4 regions of the Ruegeria sp. AM5 genome follow, and region 1 is predicted to be linked to each of the others. Evidence: riboswitches for the same ligand, from Rfam matches in the RefSeq annotation. Region 1 holds a riboswitch; each other region holds the start of a gene.
The links. Region 1 has a riboswitch for cobalamin ahead of ACR0AH_RS19795 (hypothetical protein). Riboswitches for the same ligand answer to the same signal wherever they lie in the genome.
Positions count from the first base shown of each region.

Region 2: another riboswitch for cobalamin. It lies ahead of ACR0AH_RS09835 (DUF1636 family protein); the one in region 1 lies ahead of ACR0AH_RS19795 (hypothetical protein).
Region 3: another riboswitch for cobalamin. It lies ahead of ACR0AH_RS06795 (DUF1636 family protein); the one in region 1 lies ahead of ACR0AH_RS19795 (hypothetical protein).
Region 4: another riboswitch for cobalamin. It lies ahead of ACR0AH_RS08590 (energy-coupling factor ABC transporter permease); the one in region 1 lies ahead of ACR0AH_RS19795 (hypothetical protein).

Region 1 covers NZ_JBQFXC010000016.1:1,403-5,060, reverse strand. The annotation lists gene rsgA (ribosome small subunit-dependent GTPase A) at 1-775, shown strand, start outside; gene ACR0AH_RS19800 (serine aminopeptidase domain-containing protein) at 812-1,669, opposite strand; cobalamin riboswitch at 1,792-2,011, shown strand; gene ACR0AH_RS19795 (hypothetical protein) at 2,103-2,510, shown strand; gene ACR0AH_RS19790 (phosphatase domain-containing protein) at 2,515-3,015, opposite strand; gene ACR0AH_RS19785 (DNA polymerase III subunit gamma/tau) at 3,188-3,658, shown strand, end outside.
Region 2 covers NZ_JBQFXC010000003.1:43,081-46,738, reverse strand. The annotation lists gene cobN (cobaltochelatase subunit CobN) at 1-760, opposite strand, end outside; gene cobW (cobalamin biosynthesis protein CobW) at 766-1,821, opposite strand; gene ACR0AH_RS09835 (DUF1636 family protein) at 1,818-2,198, opposite strand; cobalamin riboswitch at 2,284-2,490, opposite strand; gene ACR0AH_RS09830 (NAD(P)-dependent oxidoreductase) at 2,593-3,582, shown strand.
Region 3 covers NZ_JBQFXC010000002.1:182,416-186,073, forward strand. The annotation lists gene ACR0AH_RS06790 (catalase family protein) at 1-967, opposite strand, end outside; cobalamin riboswitch at 1,226-1,433, shown strand; gene ACR0AH_RS06795 (DUF1636 family protein) at 1,536-1,892, shown strand; gene ACR0AH_RS06800 (ABC transporter ATP-binding protein) at 1,889-2,674, shown strand; gene ACR0AH_RS06805 (ABC transporter substrate-binding protein) at 2,693-3,640, shown strand; gene ACR0AH_RS06810 (FecCD family ABC transporter permease) at 3,642-3,658, shown strand, end outside.
Region 4 covers NZ_JBQFXC010000002.1:605,460-609,117, reverse strand. The annotation lists gene ACR0AH_RS08600 (aminotransferase class V-fold PLP-dependent enzyme) at 1-425, opposite strand, end outside; gene ACR0AH_RS08595 (transglutaminase-like cysteine peptidase) at 684-923, shown strand; gene ACR0AH_RS08590 (energy-coupling factor ABC transporter permease) at 1,029-1,712, opposite strand; cobalamin riboswitch at 1,789-2,001, opposite strand; gene ACR0AH_RS08585 (L,D-transpeptidase) at 2,217-2,879, shown strand; gene ACR0AH_RS08580 (hypothetical protein) at 2,921-3,220, opposite strand; gene ACR0AH_RS08575 (heavy metal translocating P-type ATPase) at 3,380-3,658, shown strand, end outside.

The sequences.
Region 1 (3,658 bases):
GGCCGCAGGTACAGGGGCAGCGGCGCAGCTGATTGCTGCAAATGTTGATGTGCTGTTCATCGTCAGTTCCTGCAACGCCGATTTCAATATGCCACGATTGGAGCGGTATCTTGCGCTGGCGCATCAGGCAGGCTGCTATCCGGTGGTCGTTCTGACCAAATCGGACATGTGCGATGATCCGAGCCTTTATGTAGATCAAGCCCAATCGCTCGCCCCGTTTCTGACGGTACTTGCGGTCAACGCGCTGGATCACGGCGATCTCGAACAAGTTCTGTCGTGGTGTCCGAAAGGACAAACCAGCGCCTTGCTTGGATCATCCGGCGTTGGGAAAACGACGCTCGCCAACGGGATGACGGGGCAGGATCAGGCCACCGCAGGTATTCGCGAAGACGATGCGCGCGGCAGGCACACAACAACTGCACGCGCCTTGCATCGCATGCGCAATGGCGGCTGGCTGATCGATACGCCCGGCATGCGCGCGTTGCGTCTGCTGGATGCGCAGGAGGGGTTGGATGAGGTATTTTCGGACATCTCAGACCTCAGCCTGGATTGCCGCTTCTCGGATTGTCAGCACGAGTCTGAGCCCGGATGTGCGGTGCAGGCGGCAATCGACGCTGGTACGCTTGATCCCGCGCGGCTGGACCGCTGGCGCAAGCTGCGGCGCGAAGACCAACACAATTCCGCTTCGGTGGCGCAGGCCCGCGCCCGTGACAAGGCTTTCGGCAAGATGGTGCGCAGCGTGATGCACGAGAAAAAATCCCGTAAAGGGCTATAACGAAGCTGGGCACCGACCTACCGGTGCCCAGCGCTATCAGGCGATCAGCCTAGGCCAGACTGCCGCATTCCGTCTTGCGAATGCACCGATATGGCCGATCTTGGACACTCCGAATTCGCTTGGTGCAAGCAGATGGCGCCCGGCTTTGGGTCCATAGAGATCGGCAAGACGCCAGACAGCATCCGGCGGCACCATTTCATCATCTGCGAAGGTAAACAGATCGACACGTTTGCCCAAGTCTTTCCAGCGGGCGGCGGGCAGTGTCGTGCCGATCTCTGGCACATAGCTTTTGGGGGCGGTGCACCATTTGCGCCATTGCCAATAGACTTGGGCAGGCAGGTCCGATCCAAACCCGACCAACCGCCCGGGCAGGTAGCCAAGCGCCTTGACCACCAGCGGCGCGTGACCATACCAGAACAACGCCGCCAAAGCGCGATAAGGCCAAGGGTGATCCGCCAGCGTTACCAGACCCGAACAGACACAGATCATCCTGTCGATCTGATCGATATCGGGTTGGATCGGGCCAAACATTCCGCCCAAGGAATGACCGATGCTCCATAGCTTGGCCTGCGGAAACCGTCGGCGCATCTCGGCCCGGGCGGATGGAATGTCGATCAACGCCCAATCGGCCATGGTGACATTTGACCGCTTTTGCGAACCCACCAAAGAGTGACCAAAATCCCGGTAATCGTAAGTCAGGCAGGCCATGCCCTGTTCTTCGGCGAGCCATCGGGCGAAGTACTGATAGTAATCCCTCGGCACCCCAGTCGCACCGTTTATGACGACCACCTTTTCGGGGTCGGCAACCGGACGGTAAAGCCGCGCCGACAACATTGCCGGGTCGGACGGGATCTGAAAATCCTCGGTCACAACCGCCTGCTGTGTGTCCAACATGGTGCCCTCCAATACCGACTGAACTGATCAGTTCACCCGAAGCGCCTCAAGTCAAGGTTGACGTGGCTGGACCGTACGTCACTTGCCTGACGCAATCTTCTTGACTCGGGCACGGCGCAGCCGATAGCCATGTCGCGATGGTTCTCGCGCCCAATCGGGCCGGGATGAAAAGGGAACACGGTGCGGTTCTGCCCGGATAAATCCGGAAAGAACCTAGTCCGAGACTGCCCCCGCAACTGTAAGCGGAGAGCAATGCCGAGATACCACTGGCCTTGAAGGCTGGGAAGGTCGGCAAAGCGATGACCCGCAAGTCAGGAGACCTGCCATCAGATGTAGAACCGAAACTCGGGCGGGGAGTCCGGGACGGGTTTGATCGTGCTCCGCAACGACCAACCTGTGCCACGCCCTCGCCTTGCGCGCGGAGGGCGCATTGATGATCTGGAAGACCAAAACACACGAATTCGCGGCGACCGTGTGCCAACGTACTGGCGCACCCTGCCCCGCATTGGCACAGATGGCGCGGGCTCTGACGCAGACCATGTCCGCCACAAAACCGGTCACGAAAACTGAGTTTGAGATTGAAGGCACCATAGATCTGTCGCACTGCCCGGAAGGATGCACCGCCCGCTTTCGCGCCCAATGCGACCAGATACGTGTATTCTGCGGAACCGATCCTGAAATCGATACCGGCCGGCTGGATGACTACGCAGACATGATGTTCGGAACCGAGTACCGCAGCCTACCCGCAGACCTGCTTAGGAATCCTCCTTGCGCCATGCTTGAGGCTTCGCTTCTGGTGCAGCACAACGGTGGCGAAATCTCGCCACATGTTGGTGTCTAAGCCGTCAAACGGCTTGAACACGGGCCGGTTCAACGGCCCAAAGCATCTGGGCATTTGTCTCGACTGCGCAAGGACGCACCGTACGCAATCGCTTCAATGCCGCCTCAGGCCGTTCACCGCATTCAACCATCAGACGCAGAACCACCATCCCGGATCGGCCACAGCCACCACGGCAATGCACTAGCACACGGCCACCACCTGACAACGCCTGACGTGCGGTCGCGCCAACGCGGGGCCAGCGGTCCAAAATCTCTTTGGGTGGCGTGCCAAAATCTTCGATCGGCAAATGCACCCATCTGCTGGCACGCCCCTGAATATCAGCGCCAAAATTCCGCGCACCATCCTGAATCATCTCGACCTCAGTGGTCATCGAGATCACAAGTCCCGGCTTCCAGTCTGCGATAAGATCAAGGTCTTCTGCATACGTTCCTCCACGCCCAGGCATCGAGGACAAGGCCAAGGTGCCTCCGCCAACCTGCAACGCATAAACCACCAGTTGCGACATAATCTCCCCCCAAACAAACTTTACCCAAAAACATACTGGTCCAGTAAATAGAATAGAGTGGATTTTAGCCGCATACCCACGCATTCCAAAATGAAAATCGTCCCGGCTGGCTGTGGACGCGGGCGGCGGGGGCCTCTACGCTGCGGCGTAACGCGAATCCGACAGAGCAGACATGACCGAGACGCCCAGCCCCGCCTACCAGGTTCTTGCCCGCAAATACCGCCCCGAAACCTTTGCCGATCTGGTCGGTCAGGACGCCATGGTGCGCACTCTGAAAAACGCCTTCGAGGCGGACCGGATCGCGCAGGCCTTCATCATGACCGGTATCCGCGGTACCGGCAAGACGACGACCGCTCGGATCATAGCCAAGGGTATGAACTGCATCGGTCCCGATGGCAGCGGCGGCCCTACAACCGAACCCTGCGGTCAATGTGAACATTGCGTGGCTATCATGGAGGGCCGCCATGTCGACGTGATGGAGATGGACGCCGCCAGCCGCACCGGTGTCAATGACATCCGCGAGATCATCGACAGCGTACGCTATCGCGCTGCATCCGCGCGCTACAAGATCTATATCATCGACGAGGTTCACATGCTGTCGACCAGCGCTTTTAACGCGCTGCTCAAGACGCTGGAAGAACCC
Region 2 (3,658 bases), on a different contig from region 1:
TCTCGCGCAGCCAATCGGCAGCATTTGGTGCTTTGAGCGACGGGGCAAACAGGCCGACTGCCTCAAAACCCCGCGCGCGCAAGCTGCGGATCAGCGCTGCGATTGGGGCTGTGTCCGCCGAGGTCAGATAAGCACGATAGAGGGTTACGATGATACGTTTCGCATCACCGGGCAGAGCGTTTTCTGCAGGGATCACACCGCGATCCGGGCACCAGGCGCCGCATTCAGGGATGGTCTTCGCGCCCATGACCGGACCTGCATACAACCCCGCAGCCAGTGCCATCTGCGCCAGAGCGGCCTGCGCCGCGACCTCACCGCCGGTGTCGCACAGATGCGCCAGCCGCCGCAGGGTCGAGACAGGCAGGGTAGAGTAATCATCCAGCCGCGTATCCTCGCGACCGTCTGCGGGCAGCACGGCCAGTGCAATCCCTTTGGCCTGCGCCAGCGCCAGAACCTGCTGCAAGCCGTACGCCCAATAGGGCACTCCACCGATCAGACGGATCAGGATGCCCTTTGCGCCCTCCAGTGTCTGCTCGACATATGTGTCGACTGAGAGGGGATGCTTCAGCGCCGTCAGATTGGCCAGCCGCATCGTTGGCATGCGTCCTTCAGGCCCACCTCCACGATGCCATCCCGCCGCGAAAGCGCCAAGGTCACTGTCGGAAAAGGACAGCACCACCAGGTCCGCCGGGCTCTGACCCAGATCGGTCGGGGTCTCGGTTTCTTCGAGCCCATGGCTTTCGCGGAAGACGACGTGCATAGGTCTTACTCGGCAGCCTCGGTTACACCCACGAGGATATCCCGGATCTCGGCCTCTTTGATATCGTCATGCTCGGCAATGACCACAAGGCGCGAGCGACGGTCTTCGCGGGGCTCCCATGGGCGGTCATATTGGTGACGCACGCGCGCACCGACGGCCTGAACCAGTAGGCGCATGGGCTTGCCCTGAACGGCGGCATAGCCTTTGACGCGCAGGATATTCAACTCGTTGGCCAATCGTTCAATCTTGGCGACCAGATCAATCGGATCGGTTTGCTCGGGCAGTTCAACGATGATGCTTTCGAAATCGTCATGCTCGTGATCGTGATGGCCGTCGTGATGGCTGGGACGCGCGTCCATGTCATCCTCGGCCGCGGCTTCTAGACCCAGCACGACGCGGACGTCCACGGCACCCTCAGCCACTTCGACTACGGGCAGAGGGCGGGGCGCTTCGGCGGCGATGATCTCTTTCGCTTTCGCAACGCCTTCCGGGCCAGCCAGATCAGGCTTGGTCAGCAGAATGATGTCGGCGCAGGAAATCTGATCCTCGAACACCTCGGACAAGGGAGTTTCATGATCAATCGAGTCATCTGCCATGCGTTGCGCATCCACCGCCTCGACATTCGGAGCGAACCGACCAGCGGCCACGGCCTCGGCGTCGGCCAGAGCAATCACGCCATCGACGGTTATTTTCGAGCGGATATCGGGCCAGTCGAACGCCTTCAACAACGGTTTAGGCAGGGCAAGACCGGAGGTTTCGATCAGGATGTGATCGGGGCGCGGCTCTAGTGCCATCAGGGCTTCAATGGTCGGGATGAAATCATCGGCCACGGTGCAGCAGATGCAACCATTGGCCAGTTCCATGATGTTTTCCGCGGGGCAATCAGGAATGGCGCAGGACTTCAGGATATCGCCATCGACGCCGACATCGCCGAATTCGTTGACGACCACCGCCAGACGCTTGCCCTGCGGGTTCTGCATCAGATGGCGCACCAGTGTGGTTTTGCCCGAGCCCAAAAAGCCGGTGATCACAGTGACGGGGAGTTTTTCGAGATTGCTCATTTCAGGGCTCCAATCGGGGGAATGCGGGCCGCACAGTTTTTGCGGAAATGTTCGGGACGTTCGCGCCATTTGACCAAACCGTCCTCGGTGGCGAGGTATTTGGCTGCGCCTTCGACGATGGTTTCGACATGGTCGATCTCGTTCAGATGCTCATACACGAAAGTCCAGCGATCCGGTCCTCCGCGTAGCACGATCGAGCAGCCTTCATCGCAATTCGACAGGCATTCCACAGCTTTCAAGGTAATGCCTTCGGGCAGGCCCGCCTGTTCAAGCGCCTTGTGCAGCAACGTGCCGGGGCGCTGGGCGTCATCCTCGACAGGCAGCCCGCGACGGCAGGTAGTGCAAACCAACAGTTCGACCGGTGCGGTCTCGGTCATGTCTCTCATCCCCCCAAATCCTCTTCGTGGGGGACGGGGTTTCATGCGGGCCGATCACAGCCCCACACCGGAACACCCCGTCCGGTTTCATCTTCGGGCGTTGGCAGGTCTCCCGGCTTGCGGATGTCAGAGGAGGCCTCTGTCGGATGTCCCGCCTTCCCGGCCATACTGCCAGTGGCTTTGGGCACCCTCTCCGGTCACGGTCGCGGGGGCGGCTGCGTTTGACGGCAAAAACCGCTGACGCATTCCCTTTTCATCTGCTCTCGCAGACACCAACGAAAGGGACATGCGGCAGGGCAGGGTTGCTTGTCAAGCGAGTCGCGCCGATCCGTGAAAAAGCGGATAAAAAGCGACCTGTCGGGGTCGCTGGGCGGCATGATACTTCTGCAACGACATGCTGGCATGGCAGCAAGATGCGAACAGGAGGATACCGCGCATGAAAGTAGGGTTTATCGGGCTGGGGAATGTAGGGGGCAAGCTATCTGGATCGCTGCTACGAAACGGTATCGATCTGACGGTTCATGACCTGAACCCGGATCTGGTGACCGAATTCGTCGCCAAGGGTGCCAAAGCCGCCAAAAGTCCGGCGCAGCTGATGCGTGATTGCGATGCGGTGATAACCTGTTTGCCTTCTCCTGCGGCCTCGGATGCGGTGATGCAGGAAATGTTGCCAGAGGTCGGCCCTGGCAAAATCTGGATGGAAATGTCGACCACCGATGAAGCCGAAGTCAAACGCCTTGGCGCAATGGTCATTGAACGAGGCGGGGCTGCAGTGGATTGCCCGGTTTCCGGCGGATGTCACCGGGCAGCGACGGGTAATATCTCGATCTTCGCAGGCTGTGATCGTGAGACTTTTGAACGTATCCTGCCATTCCTGACCACCATGGGGCGGCGCATTTTGCACACGGGCGATCTGGGCTCGGCCTCTGTTCTGAAGGTGTTGACCAATTATCTGGCTACCGCCAACCTGATCACCTGCGCCGAGGCATTGGTGACAGCCAAGGCCGCCGGCATGGACCTTGGAACCACCTATGAGGCGATTAAGATATCGTCAGGCACATCCTTCGTGCACGAGACCGAAAGTCAGGTCATCCTGAACGGCTCGCGCGATATTTCCTTCACCATGGACCTGGTGAAAAAAGATATCGGTCTGTTTCAGGAGGTCGCCGACCGTGCCGGAGTTCCTCTTGAGATAAACCCATTGATGATCAAGATTTTCGAAGATGGCATCGCGCGATATGGTGAGCGTGAATTGTCCCCGAACATCATCAGGCGGCTAGAGGACGCGACCGGACTGGAGATCCAGGCGCCAGGGTTCCCAACCGAGATGCTGGACGACGAGCCAGAAGAACCGGGTTATGAGGTGATCCCACAGAATCGGTAGATAGATTAATCGGCAAGCATTGCGGCTGTCTGGCGACCTGGTTGGACAAAATTCTGGTGCTATTCTAAATAGGTCG
Region 3 (3,658 bases), on a different contig from region 1:
GCGAGAAGCTCATCGCGTCGCCATTCTGCGGATCAAATTCTGCACCTTTGGGAATCGTGATATCCGCCACGGGCGTGACGGTATGATGGTACGGATCAAGAGGTGCATTTGGTTGCGGATCGCATGCCCACCGGATGCGATTGTCTAGCACATCGAATTCGTCGGCCGGGCGCGGGGGCTCAATCACACACAGCTCGAAGTGATTATCTCCATCGGCCACGTCTTGCCGCAAACACTGCCCGATCCCATCTGGGTCGTCTACCGGATGTGCCGGAATTTTTAGTTTAGCGCTGCGGGCCAGGTATCTGATCGTTAGATCGGGGCCCAGCCGATACGGTGTTGTCGACCAGAAATGGACCTCAAAAGGTGAGTGCATATAGTTCGAGGCGAAATCACTCGCGACGCGAAACTGACGCTTGCCTTCACGAGTGAGGAAGGCTCGAAATCCTGCGCGCAGCCCTTTGATGATCAACCTAAGGCTCCAATTTCGTCGCCCTTTGATCGCGTGCTGGACCGCTTGTAATGTGGCGACAAGCCTGCCCAATCGCTCATATTCATCGGGGACATAGCTGGGAAACACATCCTGATCGACCAATACAAAATCGAACTCGTCGCTGAGTTGTGTGGTCCCCAGATGCGCAAGTGCTTCGGCGTCGATCAGCTTGGGGCCTGGCACGTCAAAAAGCTTGATCGCCATCCCGTGGGCATCCGATTTCCGGTCATCCAGATGCGCGCCGTTGGAAAAGCGAAGTGCGGCTGAATAGGCTGCGGGCTGTTCAAACAGGCCGTGACGGAACTGTTCTGGTAGATCGTTTCTGACGGTGAATGTTGCAGCCACACACCCGTGACTGCGCCCATGCTGAGCCCTTAAGCGATGGCTTTTCCACCGTGCAACGGCCTCGAGATTGTGGTCAATGACATCATCAACAATATCCGGCGGCAATGCGTTTTGCGAAACATGCGTCAAAGAACCGTCTCCTTGGATAAACCCAGGCAATGATCAATCAGGGGTAAGGCGCTGACAAAGCTAAACCTCTAAATTTGTTCAGCTTACCTCAGATTGTCTAATTTCCAAACACACCAACTATGGACACCCGTGGCCAGACAAATTCGGCGCGCAGCCCAACCCATTCGGTTGGTGCTACGGACACGTGGTTGCCCGCGCTCGATCCTCGACCAGAGTTCGGCGCCTTCGACTTTATCATTGACGTGTCCGGTGTTCTCGGGCACTCAATCGATTGATGGTTCCCGGTGGTGTTGCCGCGGGATGAAAAGGGAATACGGTGAGGTTTGCCAAAAGGTGCCAATTCCGTAACTGCCCCCGCAACTGTAAGCGGTGAGCAAGGCCAAACAGCCACTGGTCCACAGGGTCGGGAAGGTTGGCCGAGCGTGGACCCGCAAGTCAGGAGACCTGCCATCAGATGTTTAACCAACCCGGGGCGGGGCGTCCTGGAAGGAGGCTTTGATGGCGCGTCAATCGCGTGTTTACATTGTCGGCAGCTTCCGCATGCGCTTGGAAACAAGTGGAGTGGACCATGCCAGATACGCCTGATCATTTCATTCTAGTCTGCGAAAGCTGCACTGAAGGGCTGCCCCTTGATGAAATTTGCGATGCGTTGACTGGGAAATTACATCGCAGTTTTGCGATCCGCGCGTCGTCTTGCATGGCAGGCTGCGATAGTCCCAGAACGGTTGGGTTCCAGGCCGTAGGAAAGGCGCAATACCTTTTTGGTGGCATTCAGACCGCGGATGAGGTGCAGGCGCTGGCTGAGTTTGCAGCGCAGTATCGTGAAAGCCCGGATGGCTGGACAAATGCCACTGATCGCCCGCAGGCGTTGTTCAATAAAACCCTCTCGCGCATGCCGCGGATCGAACAGGGGGCATCGCAATGACGTTGCCACCCTTTCTGATTGCCGAAAACCTTGAGTATTATGCCCTTACCGGAGATGTCCTGTTGCAGGGCGTCTCGTTCGAGTTGTACGAGGGTTCCATTCTAGCCATCGCCGGCCCGAACGGGGCGGGGAAAACGACGCTTCTCAATCTGTTGTGCGGCGCTGAGCCGCTGGCACTTGGCGATGTTCGGATCAAAGGACGCAGTCTGAAACAGCTCTCCGCCAAAGAGCGTGCGCGCATGATTGCAGTGGTAGGTCAGCAGGAACTGCCCGATGGACGCTTGGCGTTGCGCGATTATGTTGCGCTGGGGCAAATACCCATCCGTGCGGACCGCTCTGCCGAAGGCCACGCGCAAGAGCTGGACCGGATTTTAGACCTGACCGGTCTCGCCAATCTCGCGGACAAGCGCATGGCCCAACTGTCCGGAGGCGAACGTCAGCGTGCCCATATCGCACGTGCTTTGGCGCAGAACCCTTCGTTGCTGTTTCTGGACGAACCGACCAACCATCTGGATCCTGATGCAAAAGGGCGGATGCTGTCTTTGGTCGCCGAGCTTGGGATCACCGTGGTCATGATCGTACACGATCTGGTCATGATCCCCGAATTCGCCACACACGTGGCGCTGATGAAATCGACCCGCATGATCGAGTTTGGATCGGTGGACAAGGTGCTGACACCCGAAAGAGTCCGCGAAACTTTTGGCGTTGATTTCCTCTGCTTTCTCCACGAAGGCCGCGTGATCCCGGCGCTTGATATTCGAAGAACCACAATCTCAACTTAGTCGAAGGAACACACTGAGATGAAATACATCTGGCCCGTGGCGTTGGCCACCGCCATGGCAAGCGGTGCTGCTGCGCAAGAAGTCACCGTAGACAACTGCGGCGAACAGCTGGTTTTTGATACCGCGCCCGAGCGCCTGGTTGTGCATGACATGAACATGACCGATATGGCTTTTGCATTGGGTCTGCAGGACAAGATCGTCGGCCTGACCGGCATCACCGGCTGGTACAAGACCAGCCCTGATTTTGATGCCCTGCGCGGCGACATCCCCGAGCTTGCGCCGAAATATCCGACCGTCGAAAACTTGGTGGCGGTTGAACCCGACCTGTTCTTTGCCGGTTGGTACTATGGCATGAAGCCGGGTGGTGATGTGACCCCAGATACATTGGAACCGTTCGGAATCAAGACCTTGGTTCTAACGGAAAGCTGTGTCCATCTGGACAAGGATCGCCCCGAAGCCAGCATGGATCTTCTGTTTGGCGATGTGTTGCGCTTGGGCAAGGTGATGCAAGTCGAAGACAAGGCCGAGGCTCTGGTCTCGGGCTGGAAAGAGCAGCTGGCAGCGATCGAAGCCAAGACTGCTGAACTGCCCAAGCCCCGCGTCTTTCTTCTGGATGGTCCTGCAGATGCTCCGTTTACCGCCGGTAAATTCGCGATTCCCGACGCGATGATCACAGCCGCCGGTGGTGAAAACGTCACTCATGATATGGACACGAGCTGGGGCCGCACTTCGTGGGAGGCCGTTGCCGCATCGAACCCGGAATTCCTGGTTTTGTTGGATTATCAGACCGGCAATGGTGCCGAGGACACCTTCAAGTTCCTGCAGGAACATCCCGTCATGTCGCAGACTGATGCCGTCAAGAACGAACGCTGGATCGGATTGCGCTACGAAGAGCTAACGCCGGGACCGGCAAATATCGAAGCGATCTCGAAGATGGCGCGCGCGATGCATCCGGGTCAGAGCTAATATGGGCCGACTGGGCCT
Region 4 (3,658 bases), on a different contig from region 1:
AGAACATGATCTTGCCCGGCCACCCCGGCCCAACGCGCGCAAGCGCTTCGGGTCGCGGGATGTTCCAGCGTTGTGCCAAGCACCCGACCGGTGCCTGTGCCCAGACAGGCGTTCATTATCAAACGAAACAGCAGCTCGGTCCCGCTTTCGCCGACAAAGAACTGGCCACCGGGGGCGTTCATGAACACGGCCATATCTTCTTTGGCCTTGTTGATTACCCGCACCAGTTCGTGACTTCCCGGGTTGTCGCGGCCCTGATTGTCAGGGATCGCAGCATAAGCCTGCGAGGTGCCCACAACCGAATTCAGCGTCAGCGCCCCACCCGCGTTTTCAAAGAAAATACGCGGTCCCTGCTGCGGGCAGTGGTCAACCTGCGCAAATCGGGCACGGATTTGTTCAAGCAATTCTGGAGTGATCTTGGTCATCGGGAACCATTCCTGCGAAAATGTCATTCTGGCAAGATATATGCGCCCTTTTTGCAAAACTACTCACAAAAAAACTTGGGGCATTGTGGGTGGAAATTGAGACCATCGAGCCAAGAGAACTCAGCCACAAGAGCAATATGGTTCGCGAATTTCAATTTCGTCGGCCCGATCACACCCTCACGCATGCCTTCGCTTGGTTGAGAAACCGCTGGTCAGGCCGACGGTTTGTAACCTGAGCGTTGTTCTAGAGACATCGCCTTGCAAAAGAAATTTGAGCTAATGCAGAACGGCTTGGACCCTGCGAAGCTACTGATTGCTACCGTCTTGGACACCAATCGCAGTGGCCATGCTGTTCTAGTTTGTCGCTCGAGTGATGGCGATTTGATTCTGGACAGTGTCACCAACAGGATCAAATCGTGGAAGGAAACGAGGTATCTTTTCCTACGAATACAGGACCCAAATCACCCTGATCGTTGGGTGCGGGTTTCTAGCTGCTAAAAACAATGTGGCGCGCCCTAGAGACGCGCCACAATAAAATTTTGGTCCTGCGACTACTGGTTGTTTCGCGGCAACCCAAGTTTAGGACACCGCTTCAAACTTTGGTCAAGCTTTCGCAGCGTTGTACAAACGCGGAGTCACCAGACCTGTACTGTTCAAACCGCGCATTGCCTTGGCTGCCGCAAGCACTGCCAGATCAGCAATCGGCTCAATGACAATTACCAGCATATAAGCGCCGCCAAAGGACAGAACCGACGCCATGGTTTCTGCGCCGAAACCCTGGCCGTAGAAGGCCCAGAACCCAACCCATGCGACTACTCCTCCCTGATACGTCGCACTTAGGGCAAGAGCTTGGCCATATTTGAGGTCAACATATGCTGTGCCGGGTGCGATGATGCGGCTGGCCAGTGCCTGTAGCGCAAATAGCGGCACCAGCAGAGTGGTCAGGTTGATGAAGTACTGCGGAAGATCGAACGGGGCAAAAAACACACCCTGAATCAGGAGACCAGCTGCCAATCCAAAAGCCGCGGGTGCAGCACCGAGAAGCAGAAACAGCGTCGACCCCAGGATGAAGTGGACTTCAGAGACACCAACCGGGAAATGCGGCAGGACTTCGAAGAAAAGGAAAACCCCAACGGTGGCGAGCACCGAGCGCATAACAAAAGATGCAGGTCCATTCGCACGCAATGTGGAAAACGTTTCTTTCGCTGCGTAAGTAGCCGCACCTGCGGCGGTAACATAGGAAAGCGCGATTTTGGCACCATTCACGATGCCCGGTTCGATATGCATGTTCTTTCTCCCTACCGCCTCACCCGGCGGCTTGTCAGGTTGAATCGACCGTAAGGCCGACAGGTTCAGTCTGGGCATAGCCCGGCGCTTTACGGCAGGTCTCCTGACTCGCGGGTGCTCGCTCCGCCAACCTTCCCGGTTCCATTACGAACCAGTGGTGTCTTGGCATCGCTCTCCGCTCACAGTTGCGGGGGCAGTTACGGAATTGGCGCCATTGAAAACACCGAACCGTATTCCCTTTTAATCCTTTTGGCTTCCGCCATCAGGAACCGAAAACAAATCACCGCTACAATGGCGGCTTCGCCTGTGTCAATTGTCTTTGCGACCTATTCCAATGTAAACTCGACCGAAGCAGGATTCACGCAACCGGTCACGTGATCAACTGGGTAAACCAAGCGTTACCTGAAACCTCTTGAAGCTCTAGCTGCTAGAGGCTTTAAGATTCGGATTAATTCGCGATAGTGCGATCCAAATACGTTAAACTTGTGAACCAGGACGAGACCTATGCTTACAAGGCGCCATTTCATTCAATCCACCACAGCGCTGTTCTCGGCGTCTGCGGCCAGTCCATTGATCGCCAAAACCTGGCCAACCGCATCGCAGAAGACCTATTGGGACAGTCAGGTCACGCCAATTGGTTACGATCCAATGACCTCAAATCCGTGGGGTGTTCATGACCGTTTTTTACCAAGACGCGTCGCGGCAAATGATGGTTTGGTTCCAGGTGACATCCATGTGGATGCCGTCGCGCGCTATCTCTATCATATCGAAGAAGGCGGGACCGCAATGCGCTATGGCGTAGCGATCGCGCGCGGGAACCTTTACGAGCCCGGCACCTATGTTATCCGCCGAAAGGTCGAATGGCCACACTGGACACCAACCGCTTCAATGATCGAGCGCAACCCCGAATACGCGGAATTCCGGAATGGCATGGAGCCCGGGCCGAATAATGCTCTCGGCTCTCGTGCCCTTTATCTATACGTTGGAGACCGAGACACATATCTCAGAATTCACGGCACGCCTGAGCCAAGAAGCATCGGCGGTCGCGCAAGTTCTGGATGTGTGCGAATGATCATGGCTCATATCAATGACCTCTACCCAAACGTGAAAACCGGCTCGACCGCTTTCCTATACTCTGCCGAAGATAGCGTCACAGCCCGCTCATGAATATTGGGCAGCGTACATGGACGTCGCTGCCCTCATTTCGATCAGGCGTCGCGCGCAATGCAGATCGGAGCGCCATTCGTCGCGCGCAATGGTACCAATGTCGTCTCGACGGGTCCGCTGTGCTCATACCAAAAGCAATTGTCTTCGGGCAGGAGGCGCGCCGTGGTCAAATCCTGCGCCGGCCCTGCCAGCGCTACGACCGAATCTGGCACGTTGCCTGGTTCAAGTGCTTTGCTTTTGGCCCCGGTGAACTGGGCTGAGCAACCAGCCGTAATCGAGACTAACGTGATGGTAATTGCGATCCGTTTCTGCATTGATCTGTTCCAAATTTTTAGCGTCATCTGCAATTAGATTGCATCCACACGGCCGGCCCGCAAGACGAAATGAACTAACAATATCGCAGGCAAAGAACCCGGATGAAAAAATATAAAAAGGTATTGAAGCTCTAGTTACTGTAGGAACTATTTACAAAGGACCATAGAGATTCTTGAGGTCCAATCATGTCATCCGATACCCATAGCCACGACCATGGCCACAAAAACAAACATGGTCACCACGCATGCGGTAGTGGCGGGTGTGGCGACATCGCCCCCGTCGGTCCAATTCCTGAAGGTGGTAGAAGCTTTCAGGTCTCTGGCCTTGATTGCGCCGAAGAGGTGGCGATCCTGAACCGTGTCGTCGGCCCGAAAGCAGGTGGTGAAGAGCATCTCGCATTTGATGTGATCAACGGTCGGATGACGCTTCTTGAAAGTGCTTCCAAGTTATCTGACGAAGATGTC